2 regions of the Flavobacterium acetivorans genome follow, and region 2 is predicted to be linked to the other one. Evidence: riboswitches for the same ligand, from Rfam matches in the RefSeq annotation. Region 2 holds a riboswitch; the other holds the start of a gene.

Region 1 (7,605 bases), 1.4 Mb from region 2:
CATGAAAATTGATAATGTTAAATTCAAACAAAAAGTACTGCCTGGAGACACTTTAATTTTTAAATGCGATTTGATTACTCCTATTAGAAGAGGGATCTGTCACATGCAAGCTAATGCCTATGCTAACGGAAGGTTAGTGGCTGAGGCTGAATTAATGGCACAGATTGCTAAAAAACAATAAATAAAGACAAATAAGCGCATTGGAAATTAATTTCAATCTTTTATTTGATTAAATAGAAAACAATAAAAACAAGCAGATGAATCAACCATTAGCATATGTTCATCCTGGCGCTAAAATCGCCAAAAATGTTGTCATAGAACCTTTCACAACCATTCATAACAATGTAGTTATAGGAGATGGTACTTGGATTGGCTCCAATGTTACTATCATGGAAGGTGCAAGAATAGGAAAGAATTGCAACATTTTCCCTGGCGCAGTAATCTCTGCTGTTCCTCAGGATTTAAAATTTGGAGGAGAAGAATCTTTGGCAATTATTGGAGATAATTGTACCATTAGAGAATGTGTTACAGTCAATCGAGGAACAGTTGCATCGGGTCAAACCGTTATAGGTGATAATTGTTTGATTATGGCCAGTGCACACATTGCGCATGATTGCCACGTAGGAAACAATGCCATTATTGTCAATGGAGTATTATTAGGAGGACATGTGACTGTAGGGAATTACGCCATTGTGGGTGGATTATCAGCAGTGCATCAATTTATTAACATTGGAGATCATGCCATGATTTCAGGTGGTTCGCTTTTAAGAAAAGACGTTCCTCCTTATACAAAGGCAGCTAAAGAGCCTTTGTCTTATGTAGGGATTAACTCGGTGGGATTAAGAAGACGTGGTTTTTCGACTGAAAAAATCAGAGAGATTCAAGATATATACCGAATTTTATATCAAAAAAATTACAACACCACTCAGGCTTTAGGCATTATTGAAGGTGAGATGGAAGCAACTCCTGAGAGAGATGAAATTATTGATTTTATCAGAAATTCATCAAGAGGTGTTATGAAAGGATACTCTGGGAACTATTAATAAAAAATGTTTAATCCTTTAATTACTTAATCGATTAAACTAGCGAATCAACGAATCAACAAATAAAAAAATAAAATGGCATCTACATCAGATATTAAAAACGGATTGTGTATTAAATTCAATAATGATATTTATAAGATTATCGAGTTTCTTCATGTTAAACCAGGTAAAGGTCCCGCTTTCGTTAGAACAAAATTAAGAAGTTTGACTAACGGAAAAGTATTAGACAATACCTTTTCGGCAGGACATAAAATTGACGAAGTTCGTGTTGAAAATCATAAATTTCAATTTTTATATCCAGAAGGGGACGAGTTTCATTTTATGAATACGGAAACTTTTGAACAAATATCTTTGAATAAAAACATCTTAGACTCACCTGAATTATTAAAAGAAGGCGAGAATGTAATGGTAAGCATCAATACAGAAACAGATTTGCCTCTTTCTGTAGATATGCCAGCATCTGTAATACTTGAGGTAACTTATGCAGAACCAGGAATTAAAGGAAACACGGCTACAAATGCAACTAAATCAGCAACTGTTGAAACTGGTGCAACGGTAAATGTACCTTTGTTTATCAATGAAGGAGATAAAATTAAAATTGATACAGCCTCTGGTTCATACATGGAGCGTGTAAAAGAATAGTTTACAGTGTTTAGTATTCAGTTTATAGTCAAACTGAGTACTAAACACTGAACACTGAATACTAAATTTATGAAATTCCCAAAAGTTTATCCTTTACAAGAAATTGCAGCCATAATTGACTGCGAGTATGTTGGTGATTCGAATTTTCCCGTTTTGGGCATGAATGAAATTCATGTTGTTGAAGCAGGTGATATTGTTTTTGTAGATCATCCCAAATATTACGATAAGGCACTAAACTCAGCCGCAACTATTATTTTAATCAATAAAAAAGTAGATTGTCCAGAAGGAAAAGCTTTATTATTGTCAGACGATCCTTTTAGAGATTTCAACAAGTTGACGAATCATTTCAAGCCTTTTCAAGCTTCTAACGCTTCGATTTCTGCTTCAGCTGAAATAGGTCAAAACACTGTAATTCAACCAAATAGCTTCATAGGTAATCATGTGGTGATAGGGAAGAATTGTTTGATCCATTCTAATGTTTCTATTTATGACCATACAATTATAGGTGATAATGTCATCATTCATGCCGGAACAATTTTAGGAGCTGATGCTTTTTATTATAAGAAGCGAGAAGAAGGTTTTGATCAATTGCTTTCGGGCGGAAGAGTGGTTATTGAGAACAATGTAGGCATTGGAGCTTTGTGTACAATTGATAAAGGGGTTACTGGAGATACGACCATTGGAGAAGGAACAAAAATAGACAATCAGGTACATGTAGGTCATGATACTGTAATTGGGAAAAAATGTTTAATTGCTTCACAAACGGGTATTGCCGGCTGCGTAATTATTGAGGATGAAGTTACCATTTGGGGGCAGGTAGGAACCACAAGCGGAATTACTATTGGTGAAAAAGCGGTGATTCTTGGTCAAACCGGGGTTACAAAATCGGTTGAAGGAGGAAAGACCTATTTTGGTACGCCTATCGAAGAGTCCAGAGAAAAATTAAAACAATTGGCTAATATCAAAAAGATTCCTGAAATTTTAATTAAATTAAAATAACAGCAAACTTAATTATCATAAATTATTTTGATACGAAAAAAGGCTTAAAATAATTTCGAAAACCTTACTTTTGCATCACTATTTAAAAAAAATCACATAAAATATATATCATGAGTGTTTTAGTTAATAAAGATTCCAAAATAATTGTTCAAGGATTTACAGGAAGTGAAGGAACTTTCCACGCTTCTCAAATGATTGAGTACGGTACTAACGTTGTGGGTGGTGTTACTCCGGGTAAAGGAGGAACTACGCATTTAGACAGACCTGTTTTTAATACAGTGAAAGATGCTGTAGAACAAGCTGGAGCTGACACTACTATCATTTTTGTACCACCTGCTTTTGCTGCTGATGCAATTATGGAAGCTGCTGATGCTGGAATAAAAGTGATTATCGCAATTACAGAAGGAATTCCTGTTGCTGATATGATTCACGCTAATAACTATGTAAAAGAAAGAAATGCAAGATTAATTGGTCCTAACTGTCCTGGAATTATTACTCCTGGTGAAGCTAAAGTGGGTATTATGCCAGGTTTTGTTTTCAAAAAAGGAACCGTAGGTATCGTTTCAAAATCAGGAACTTTAACTTATGAGGCTGCTGATCAAGTGGTAAAACAAGGATTAGGAATCACTACTGCTATCGGTATTGGTGGAGATCCAATCATTGGAACTACTACTAAAGAAGCGGTTGAATTATTGATGAACGATCCAGAAACGGAATGTATCGTTATGATTGGTGAAATTGGAGGTCAACTAGAAGCTGATGCTGCTAAATGGATCAAAGCTGATGGTAACCGTAAACCAGTTGTAGGATTCATCGCAGGAGTTACTGCTCCAGCGGGACGTACAATGGGTCATGCAGGTGCTATCGTTGGTGGAGCTGATGATACTGCTGAAGCTAAAAAACAAATCATGAGAGACAACGGTATTCATGTTGTTGATTCACCAGCTGAAATTGGTAAAAAAGTAAAAGAAGTTTTAGGATAGTTTACTATTTAAAACTAAAAATAGATTAAGCCTCACAATTTGTGGGGCTTTTTTATTATAAATCGAATTAAAAAAATACCTTTGCAACTTATTAAAAAATAAGCTTTTTAGAAGTTTATTTTTAATAAAAACAATATAAATGAATGGTTTTGAATTGTTTTTCATGTCTTTGTGAGCTAGTTTTTCCAAAGCCAATCCAAATAAAAATAAAATAATATGTATAAGGAATTAAAAAAGTTCGAAGTTAGCAATCAGTTTTCATTTTCTATCGATCATAGTTTAGAGGAAGTTTGTAATGCTTCTGAAGGATCTGGTGTGTTTTTAGTTTACGCAGTAGGAGATGACAAAGAGTTGATTATGGTTGGTTCTACAGGAACTGTTCAAAACGACGGAACATTGAAAATCAAAAATGGCGGTTTGTATGATAAAATCGTAAACGGTCACCAATTTGCAAAAACAGGAAGAAAATATTCTTGGCCGGCACAAATGAAAAAGGAAGACATTAGTGTATTAGAAGTGGTTTGGTACGACACTTTCAATGATACAGTTAAAGCTATTCCAACGGCTGTAGAAGGACAAGTTTTGCAGAATTTCTTAGATGAAAACGGAAAATTACCAAGATGGAATGTGGCTTTCTAAAACATTGCAATCTATATAATTTTAAAAAAGCTTTACTTCGGTAAGGCTTTTTTTTGCTTTAAAATCATAAAAACTAGCAAAGGAATGTTTTTATATTAAAATATATATTATTTTTGCAGCCGTTATCACGAATCTCTATTAGGAGATAGCAACCTGCAACAACGAGCAAGGTGCTAAAACGATAAGCCAAATCCTTTGGAAAAAATGTTGTTTTTTATTCCTGTTTTGCTTTTTTGTTTTTCGTCATATCCCTTTCATTTAATAAATTGATTATGACAAAACATGTTAAAAATGATGGTAATCCATTCGCTTTAATTCCTTTATTGATTTTTATCTTTACTTTCTTGGGAGCTGGTATTTGGCTCAATGATTTCTATGCGTTTCCATCTCCGGTTGCGGTTTTATTGGGAATTATTTCTGCATTTCTCCTTTTTAAATCATCTACAGAGGAGAAAATTTCAACTTTGATAGCCGGATGCGGAGAAAGTAAAATAATGACTATGTGTTTGATTTATTTACTGGCTGGTGCTTTTGCAGTCGTGAGTAAAGCTACGGGCGGTGTAGATGCAGTAGTAAGTTTAGGAATTAATAATATTGATGTTGCCTATTTTCCGTTGGGAATTTTTTTAATCGCTGCTTTTTTATCTACGGCAACTGGAACTTCGGTTGGAGCGATTGTCGCCATTGGACCCATAGCGGTAAGTTTGGCTGACAAAAGTGGCGCTTCTTTGCCTTTAATTTCAGGTGCTTTATTGGGAGGTTCGATGCTGGGAGACAATCTTTCGATGATATCGGATACTACGATTGCGGCAACACAATCTTTGGGTTGTAAATTGAAGGACAAGTTTAAAATCAATTTATTTATTGCTTTTCCTGCTGCGCTAATCACTATTTTAGTTCTCTTTTATTTGGGATTAAATTCTGATATTAACACCGTTGCAATTCCTACAAACAGCTTTAATTGGGTTACTATAGTTCCTTATGTGTTGGTGATTGTTCTGGCGGTATCCGGAGTTAATGTTTTTTCGACATTAATTATTGGCACTTTGCTTGCTGGTGCCATCGGTTTTTTTGGGGATAATTTTACTTTGATGGCTTTTACCCAGAAAATCTATGAAGGCTTTACCAGTATGACTGAAATTTTCTTACTTTCTATGCTTACAGGTGGTTTAGCAGCCATGGTAGATAAAGCCGGCGGTATCGATTATGTTTTGTCTCAGGTGAAAAGACGCATTAAAAGCAAAAAATCAGCTCAAACTGGAATTGGAACATTAGTGGGACTCGCGAATTTAGCAATTGCTAACAATACGGTTTCTATCGTCATTACGGGAAATATTGCCAAAGAAATCAATGACGAATATGATTTAAATCCAAGGAAAACGGCAACAATACTTGATATTTTTTCTTGTATTATTCAGGGGATTTTGCCTTACGGAGCTCAAGTGCTGCTAATTTTAAGCTTTGCTAATGGGAAACTGAATTTCGTAGATTTAATCAGTAATGCCTGGTATCACTTATTCTTGTTTATCTTTACATTGGTTGCTATTTATGCCAATTTTTGGGATAAATGGGTAAATCGCATTTTTAAAATTTAATTGAAGTTATTTATATTGATGTTATTGAATTTCAAATTTTTTTTAAAAAAGGAATTATTCTATATTTGACGGCTGTAAGATAGTCCTGATTACTTCACTTGACTTTTATTTTCATAAGAGTTCAGTGAATGTGAACATTTGTAGTGGAAATCATTTGATGTTTTTTTTTATAAACATCAAATATTGAAGCAAATAGCAGGAATAGCTACCAATAAAAATTAAACTAAGTTTTAGAACATGAAATTACTAGAAGGAAAAGTGGCCATTATAACAGGCGCAAGTCGCGGAATTGGAAAAGGAATTGCAGAGGTTTTTGCAAAACATGGAGCAAATGTTGCTTTTACTTACAGTTCGTCTGTTGAGTCGGCTTTAGCATTAGAAAACGAATTAAACGCTTTAGGAATTAAAGCCAAAGGATACCAATCAAACGCGGCAGATTTTAATGAAGCACAAACATTTGTGGATGCTGTTTTGGCTGAATTTGGAACTGTAGATATTTTGATTAACAATGCAGGAATTACGAAAGACAACCTTTTGATGCGTATGTCTGAAGCTGATTTTGATCAAGTTATTGATGTCAATTTGAAATCGGTATTCAATATGACAAAAGCAATTCAAAAAACATTCTTGAAACAACGTGCCGGTTCTATCATCAATATGAGTAGTGTAGTGGGAGTGAAAGGAAATGCCGGACAAACAAATTATGCTGCTTCTAAGGCTGGAGTTATTGGTTTTACAAAATCAGTTGCTTTGGAATTAGGTTCACGTAACATTCGTTGTAATGCGATTGCGCCAGGATTTATTGAGACGGAAATGACTGCAAAATTAAGTGACGATGTGGTTCAAGGATGGAGAGACGGTATTCCGTTGAAACGCGGTGGAACAACTGATGATGTGGCCAATGCTTGTCTTTTCTTTGCTTCAGATATGAGTGCATACGTTACCGGACAAGTCATGAATGTTGACGGAGGAATGCTTACCTAGATTTAATTATAAATTAAGAATTATGAATTTTAAATGATGAGGAATTCAAAATTTAAAATTCATCATTTAAAATAAAAAAGGATGACTACAAACACCGTTTTATTACTAGTTTTTTCATTATTAATAGCTGGTGGTTTGTCCTTTTTTCAATATTATTACAAAGCCAAAAACAAGTCGAAATTAAACTTGTTTTTGGCTTTTTTGCGTTTTCTATCTATTTTCTGTCTGTTACTATTGCTGATTAATCCCATAATCACTAGAAATACTCTAGAAATAGTAAAACCACCTTTGGCTCTTGTGGTGGACAATTCTAGTTCAATTTCCTACTTAAATGCGGATAAAACAGCATTAAAAGTCTATAAAGAATTAGCATCCAATGAAGCCTTAAATGAAAAATTTGATATTCAATCCTATCGGTTTGACAACGAATTCCAACAATCAGAAAAGTTTGATTTTAAAGGAACACAGTCCAATTTAGACGCGATTGCGAAGGATTTAAAGAGCATTAACAAAAACATTATTTTCCCGACCATTATTATTACCGATGGAAATCAAACTTCAGGTAATGATTATGTGTATGCTTTTGATACGGCTAACAAAGTTTTTCAGATTGTTTTGGGCGATACCATAAAACAGTTGGATTTAAAAATAAATCAGCTGAATGTAAACAAATATGCTTTTTATAAAAATAAATTTCCTGTTGAAGTATTTTTACAGTAT
Region 2 (7,605 bases):
GTTTTGCAACACCAATAGCATAAGAAACCTGAACCAAAATTTCATCAGCAATTCCAGCAGCGACTAAGTTTTTAGCGATATGACGTGTAGCATAAGCTGCGCTTCTGTCCACTTTAGATGGGTCTTTTCCAGAGAAAGCACCACCGCCGTGAGCGCCTTTTCCACCGTAAGTATCCACAATGATTTTTCTTCCTGTTAATCCCGTATCTCCGTGAGGACCTCCAATTACAAATTTCCCCGTTGGGTTGATGTGGTATTGGATTTTATCATTAAATAAGTGGGCTTGTTTAGGATTTTTTGCAATGATTCTTGGAATCAATATTTCGATGATGTCTTTTTTGATTTTTGCAAGCATAGTAGCTTCTTCGTCAAAATCATCGTGTTGTGTCGAAATTACAATCGCGTCAATACGAGTTGGTTTATTATCGTCACTGTATTCTAAAGTTACCTGAGATTTAGCGTCTGGACGTAAATAAGTAATCTCCTTATTCTCACGTCTTAAAATGGCTAATTCCTGTAATAATTTATGAGATAAATCAAGTGCCAAGGGCATATAACTATCCGTTTCGTTTGTTGCATAGCCAAACATCATTCCTTGGTCACCAGCTCCTTGTTCTTCAGGATTAGGTCTGTCAACTCCTTGGTTTATGTCAGCAGATTGCTCGTGAATTGCAGAAAGAATTCCACAAGAATTAGCTTCAAACATATATTCACTTTTTGTATAACCAATTTTTTTGATTACTTCACGAGCGATTTGTTGTACGTCTAGGTAAGTATTTGATTTTACTTCTCCGGCCAAAATTACCTGTCCAGTTGTAACCAGAGTCTCACAAGCCACTTTTGATTCCGGGTCAAATGCTAAAAAGTTATCAATTAATGCGTCCGAAATTTGATCTGCAATTTTGTCTGGATGTCCTTCGCTTACAGATTCTGACGTAAATAAATAGGCCATAATAATTATAGTTTAAAATTAAGCGAGGAAAAAAAGTTGCTAAAAAATGCTAAAGAAGAGTTTCTGCTTTAGCATTTTTTCTACTGAAAAATGTTCAGTATTCATAACGAATTTGTTTCATTATGAAGAGGTTGCAATCAGTTCAAATTTTTCCTCTTGTATTCGGGTGCAAATGTATGAAACCATTTTGAATTGCAAATTAAACTTCACTATTTTTTAAATTAAAATATTCAGATTGTAAATTCAATCGGTGTAAAGTTAAAAACAACAAATAAGTTAAAAAATGTTAATTGGCCTATAATTGTTTGTTTATTTAAAATTTAGTTTGCAATTTTGGATTTCAAATATAAAAGATGAAGTTTACAAAGTGCATGATGGTCAATATGTTTCAGGAAAATTCCTGCGGGTACCCTATTGCTTAAACTAAAATAATTAAGATTCAGCAAAGCCTCCCGATTTATTGGGAGGTTTTTTTTTAGTCCAAATTCAAAATTCACATTTTACAGAATGAACTATTAACTAAATAACACTATAAAACAATGAGCACACAAAATTTTGCAACCAAAGCTTTACATGCAGGGCATGATGTTACACAACACGCAGGAACTAGGGCAGTACCTATATATCAGACATCTTCTTATGTATTTAATAATTCAGAGCACGCAGCTAATTTATTTGGCCTAGCTGAGGCAGGTTATATTTATACCAGATTAAATAATCCAACCAATGATATTCTGGAGCAGCGACTGGCAGCTTTAGAAGGAGGAATTGGAGCCGTGGTTACTGCATCAGGAACAGCGGCTATCACAACGGCTTTGCTTGTTTTGCTTAAGACGGGAGACCATATTGTAGCCTCTAATAGCTTGTATGGTGGAACGTACAATTTGCTAAGCGTTACTTTACCTCGACTTGGGATCACAACCACTTTTGTAGATCCTTCAGACCCTGCAAATTTTACTAAGGCAGCCCAAGAAAACACAAAGGTGTTTTTTGCGGAATCTTTAGGAAATCCTAAGTTAGATGTTTTGGATTTGAAAGCGATTTCTAAAGAGGCGAAAGCATCGAAAGTACCTTTTATTGTAGATAACACTGTTGCATCGCCTTATTTATTAAATCCGATTGAACATGGTGCTAATATTGTGATTCACTCTTTGACAAAATATATCGCCGGAAACGGAACTTCATTAGGAGGAGCTATTATAGATGCAGGAACTTTTGATTGGAGCAGTGGTCGTTTTCCTGAATTTACCGAGCCTAATGCGGGTTATCATGGTTTGGTTTATCATGAAGCTTTAGGAGCTGCAGCCTTTATCGCCAGAGTGAGAATCGAAGGTTTACGCGATTATGGAGCGGCTTTGAGTCCTTTTAATGCATTTCAAATTATCCAAGGTTTAGAGACTTTGCCGCTTCGTGTTCATAAACACAGCGAAAACGGCTTGGCTTTGGCACAATGGTTAGAAAATCAAGAAGCGGTGGCTTGGGTAAATTATCCGGGATTAAAGTCAAGTAAATATCATGATTTGGCAAAAGCGTATTTACCAAAAGGACAAAATGGCTTATTAACATTTGGTTTAAAAGGCGGTTTTGAAGCTGCTAAGAAAGTGGCCGATGAAACCAAGTTGTTTTCTCTGTTAGCTAATATTGGAGATACAAAGTCTTTAATCATCCACCCTGCCAGTACAACCCACCAACAATTATCAGCAGAGCAGCAAGTTGCTTCTGGCGTTAGTCATGATTTGATTCGCCTTTCAGTAGGTTTGGAAGATATCGAGGATTTAAAAGCAGATTTGAAAGCTGTTTTTGAGAGTTTGTAGTAAAAGCCGAATCGATTCTGTATAATTGAAGAAAGGATCTATTTCTTGAGAAATAAGACTTGAAGTTAAACGGTCAATTTGGTATTTATTGGTCTAGATGTTAAGCATTTGTTATGGGTCTGTTAATTAGATGAGTAAAAAGTATTTTTTCTAATAAAAGAACGTTAAAATGCCTTAAATCATTTGGAAAATAAAGAAAAAATAACCATATTTGTTACATCAAGAAAAACAAAAAATGAATTTTAAGATTTGCAAAAAGGTTAAAAATATTTCGGAGGAATCTGCCGGGTTGTAACTACATTTAATTTACACACCATATAGCAAAAGCCTCCCAATAGTAAATAAATTGGGAGGCTTTTTAATTTGAATAAATTTTGATAAAATACAAGATGAATAATTACGTCATTAAAAATAGTAAATCGCTGTCTGCAAAGTTTTTTGCAAAAGGATGCTGATTTCCAAAAGTTAGGAGTAGATATTACTTTAACCCTTTTGGTATTTTGTCCAAAAGGGTTTTTTTATAATCGTTAACTAGTCATCAGGAATAAAGAAAAACAACAAACACTAAAATAAAATAAGAATCTAAAATAACAAACAAAATGAGCACAACAAACACATTTAGAAAAAGATTTAATTTCTTCAGGAATTTATGGCCAAATAGAAATAAAATTAATTTATCAAATAACGACTTAGTTAATTCAAGAGTTGGAATGGACCCAACGGATGAAAATGGCTTTAAAAAACAGTCTAATTTATTACAAGTCTTAATGTATTCAAAAGAGAATGATACCCTTTTCATATAACGGGCTTTCCCTTTTTTTGATAGGAACTTAACCGCAAGTAATTTCTGGATAGCAATGTTCAGTATTGTCTTGCGTTTTTGTGTTTGTACTATTTTAAGAATAAAATCTAAAGCATTAATGTTTGCATATTAACAAAAAATGTAGTTAATTTGCGCCAATAAGTTCACAAACGTACTGAAATGTTATAAAGAAAGGCAGAGGGATTAGACCCAATGAAGCCTTAGCAACCCTTCGAGAAATCGAAGAAGGTGCTGCATTCTACCACACTCAAGTGGAAAGATAACAACAAGAATTCTTCTAGTTTATTTCTAGCTTTTTCTTTCTAATATTTCCAGACAAATCAAAATTTTAAAAGATTTGAAATTGGAAAATAAACTCAATCCTGTTACCATAAAAAATTTCACCACCGAAAGTGGCGTTCTTTATCCTGCCATAAACTTAACTTTTGAGGTTTTTGGACCAACGTTAAATACTGCCCCAATCGTTTTGGTCAACCACGCCTTAACCGGAAATTCCAGCGTTGTAGGAATAGATGGCTGGTGGAATGATTTAATTGGGGACAATAAAACCATAGACACCAATAAATACACCATAATTGCTTTTAACATACCGGGCAATGGTTATGATGAAACTATTATAGATAATTATTTGGATTTTAAGGCCAGAGACATCGCTAGATTGTTTATTCAAGGGCTTCAGTTTTTAAAAATTGATCAATTGTATGCTTTAATTGGCGGTTCAGTTGGTGGCGGAATTGCTTGGGAAATGGTCGCTTTGGAACCAAAAATCACCAAGCATTTGATTCCTATTGCGACCGATTGGAAATCGACTGACTGGTTGATTGCCAATTGTTTTTTACAAGAACAAATATTAAATAATTCCAGTAAACCTATCGAGGACGCCAGAACACACGCCATGTTGTGTTACCGCACGCCTGAATCTTTCAAAGAAAAATTTCAAAGAACCAAAAACGAAGAATTAGCCATTTTTAATGTCGAAAGCTGGCTGCTTCATCATGGAGAAAAACTACAAAAAAGATTTCAGCTGTCATCTTATAAAATGATGAACCAATTGCTTAAAACAATTGATGTTAGCAGAGGAACAGCTTCATTTGAGATTTTGGCTTCCAGAATCGAAGCTTCCGTTCACATTATAGGGATTGATTCAGATTTGTTTTTTACAGCAAAAGAAAATAAAGAAACCTATCAGCAATTAAAGAAACTTAATCTAGAAGTTTCTTATCAGGAAATTAAATCAGTACACGGGCACGACGCCTTTTTGATTGAATACGAACAATTAAATAATTTACTTGCCGATATTTTTTAATGGCAATAATAAAATAGAATAAAATGAAAATATTAAAATTTGGAGGAAAATCACTATCGAACGGTGAAGGAATAAGTAAAGTTGTTTCAATTATTGTTGACAAAGTAAATCAAGGAGAACAAATTGCTGTGGTTGTATCAGCTCGCGGAAATGCAACTGACGAATTAGAAGAGATTCTAAAATTGGCTTCTAAAAATGGAGATTATAAAGCATTATTTGAAGATTTTAAAAAATACCAAAACGGAGATTATCCAGAAGTTGATTTGTCAGAAGAATTTCAAGTATTGGAAAAACTTTTTGAGGGAATTAGCCTGATTGGAGATTATAGCACTAAAATAAAAGATCAGGTTCTTTCTAAGGGCGAATTGATTTCGGCAAAATTATTGACCGCAATCTTAGTTTCACAGGGTGTAAAGGCTCATTTTACAGATTCTAGAGTTTTACTGAAAACAGATTCTAAATTTGGTGATGCGCAACCTTTAGAACAACTTTCGAAGAAAAATGTGATCCAACACTTTAAGGAAAACAATGGGACAACAGTAAATATTGTTACCGGTTTTATTGGTTCAAATAACAACAATGATACGACGACTTTAGGGAGAAATGGCAGTAATTACACCGCTTCGTTGCTGGCTAATTATTTGGATGCCGAAGAACTTCAGAATTATACCCATGTGGATGGAATTTACACTGCTAATCCGGATTTGGTTTTGGATGCCAAGAAAATTGATCATCTGACTTTTAACGAAGCCAATGAGTTGGCTAATTTTGGTGCGACAATATTACATGCCAAAACGATTATTCCTTTATTGGAAAAGAACATTCCACTTCGTATTTTGAACACTTTCAATCACGAAAATAAAGGAACGCTAATCACCTCTAATTCTAATAAAGAAGGAATCAAAACACTTTCGGTACTAGAGAATGTGGCTTTGGTAAATCTAGAAGGACGCGGATTGTTAGGGAAAACAGGAGTCGATGCCCGAATTTTCAGAGTCATGGGAGATAATGATATTAGCGTAAGTATCATATCACAAGGATCATCTGAAAGAGGAATTGGGTTAGTGGTTGCCGCTGATAAAGCAACAAAGGCGATGATTGAGCTCGAAAAAGAATTTGAAAATGATTTTTATTCGAAGGATGTCAATAAAATTACGGTAACTGATAATGTTTCGGTAATTTCAATTATTGGACAAGATTTGAGTACGTTTCACAAGCCTTACACCGCCTTGATAAAAAATAAAATTGTTCCAATACTTTTCAATAATACGGTAACGGGCAAGAATGTGAGTTTGGTGGTTTACAAACACCAATTGAACAAAGCGTTGAACGTTATTCACGGGGAAATTTTTGGGGTTTCAAAGAAAATCAATATTGCTGTTTTTGGTCATGGTTTAGTGGGAGGAACCCTAATTAATCAAATATTAGAGTCTGCCGAAACGATTGAGAAAAGAAAAGGAATTAAATTGAATGTTTTTGCAATTGCCAATTCTAAGAATATCCTTTTGAATAAAAATGGAGTGTCTCCAAATTGGAAAAATGAAATACAAACTAACGGCTTTTCGTATTCAATTGATGATGTGATCGCTTATGCAAATGAGCACCATTTAGAGAATTTAATTGCAATAGATAATACGGCCAGTGCCGCATTTGTCGAAAATTATATTCCATTGGTAGAAAGTAGTTTTGACTTGATTTCTTCGAATAAAGTGGCCAATACCTTGAGTTACGGTTTTTATAAAGAACTAAGAAAAGCCTTGGCTGACAATCAGAAAAATTATTTGTATGAAACCAATGTGGGCGCCGGATTACCATTAATTGATACGATAAAATTATTGCATCTTTCGGGCGAAAACATCACTAAAATCAAAGGCGTGTTTTCAGGAACTTTGAGTTATTTATTCAATAATTTTTCTGCCAAGGATGTTCCATTCAGCGAAATATTGAAAGAGGCAATTGATAACGGATACACCGAACCAGATCCAAGAGAAGATTTATGTGGGAATGATGTGGGTAGAAAATTATTGATTTTGGCAAGAGAATTGGATTTGCAAAATGAATTTGAAGAAATTGAAATTCAGAATTTGATTCCAGAACATTTACGCGAAGGAAATGTTTCTGATTTTTTAAATAAATTGAAAGAATTTGATCCTATTTATGATAAAATAAAGAGCGAGCAAGAACCCAACCATGTTTTGAGATACATTGGCGAGTTGTCAGGAGATTTACAACATGATAAGGGAATACTCGAAGTAAAATTAGTTTCCGTACCTTCGGATACCGCTTTGGGAGGATTGAAAGGATCGGATTCTTTCTTCGAAATTTATACGGAATCATACGGTGATCGACCAATTGTGATTCAAGGTGCCGGAGCCGGATCAGCAGTAACGGCCAGAGGAGTTTTTGGAGATATTTTGAGATTGTCAGATAAGGGATAAATCCCCCTTGCCCCCGAAGGGGGAATAATATAGGACTTTTATTAAAATTAATTAAAAAAGGGACTTACCTCCAGTCTTGGCTCCCTTCCCTTCGGGGAGGGGGGGGGAGGGGATAAATATGAAAATAACATTAAACAGAGTAAATGACAACTTCCATTTCGAATTAAAAAACGAACGTGGACATTTAGTAAATGTTGATAGCCGACCGGAATTTGGAGGCAATGATCAAGGACCAAGCCCAATGGAATTGGTATTGATGGGAGTTGCGGGAT

The links. Region 2 has a riboswitch for S-adenosylmethionine ahead of LNP19_RS02555 (alpha/beta fold hydrolase). Riboswitches for the same ligand answer to the same signal wherever they lie in the genome.
Region 1: another riboswitch for S-adenosylmethionine. It lies ahead of LNP19_RS12055 (Na+/H+ antiporter NhaC family protein); the one in region 2 lies ahead of LNP19_RS02555 (alpha/beta fold hydrolase).

What each region holds. Positions count from the first base shown of each region.
Region 1 is NZ_CP087132.1:2,758,625-2,766,229, forward strand. Features, by position in the region: gene LNP19_RS12025 (bifunctional UDP-3-O-[3-hydroxymyristoyl] N-acetylglucosamine deacetylase/3-hydroxyacyl-ACP dehydratase) at 1-181, shown strand, start outside; gene lpxA (acyl-ACP--UDP-N-acetylglucosamine O-acyltransferase) at 258-1,043, shown strand; gene efp (elongation factor P) at 1,119-1,685, shown strand; gene LNP19_RS12040 (UDP-3-O-(3-hydroxymyristoyl)glucosamine N-acyltransferase) at 1,755-2,684, shown strand; gene sucD (succinate--CoA ligase subunit alpha) at 2,795-3,667, shown strand; gene LNP19_RS12050 (hypothetical protein) at 3,884-4,306, shown strand; SAM-I-IV-variant riboswitch at 4,424-4,521, shown strand; gene LNP19_RS12055 (Na+/H+ antiporter NhaC family protein) at 4,579-5,901, shown strand; gene fabG (3-oxoacyl-[acyl-carrier-protein] reductase) at 6,139-6,885, shown strand; gene LNP19_RS12065 (hypothetical protein) at 6,967-7,605, shown strand, end outside.
Region 2 is NZ_CP087132.1:565,271-572,875, reverse strand. Features, by position in the region: gene metK (methionine adenosyltransferase) at 1-952, opposite strand, end outside; gene LNP19_RS02565 (O-acetylhomoserine aminocarboxypropyltransferase/cysteine synthase family protein) at 1,492-2,766, shown strand; gene LNP19_RS02560 (hypothetical protein) at 3,366-3,569, shown strand; SAM riboswitch class I at 3,749-3,855, shown strand; gene LNP19_RS02555 (alpha/beta fold hydrolase) at 3,933-4,895, shown strand; gene thrA (bifunctional aspartate kinase/homoserine dehydrogenase I) at 4,919-7,333, shown strand; gene LNP19_RS02545 (OsmC family protein) at 7,452-7,605, shown strand, end outside.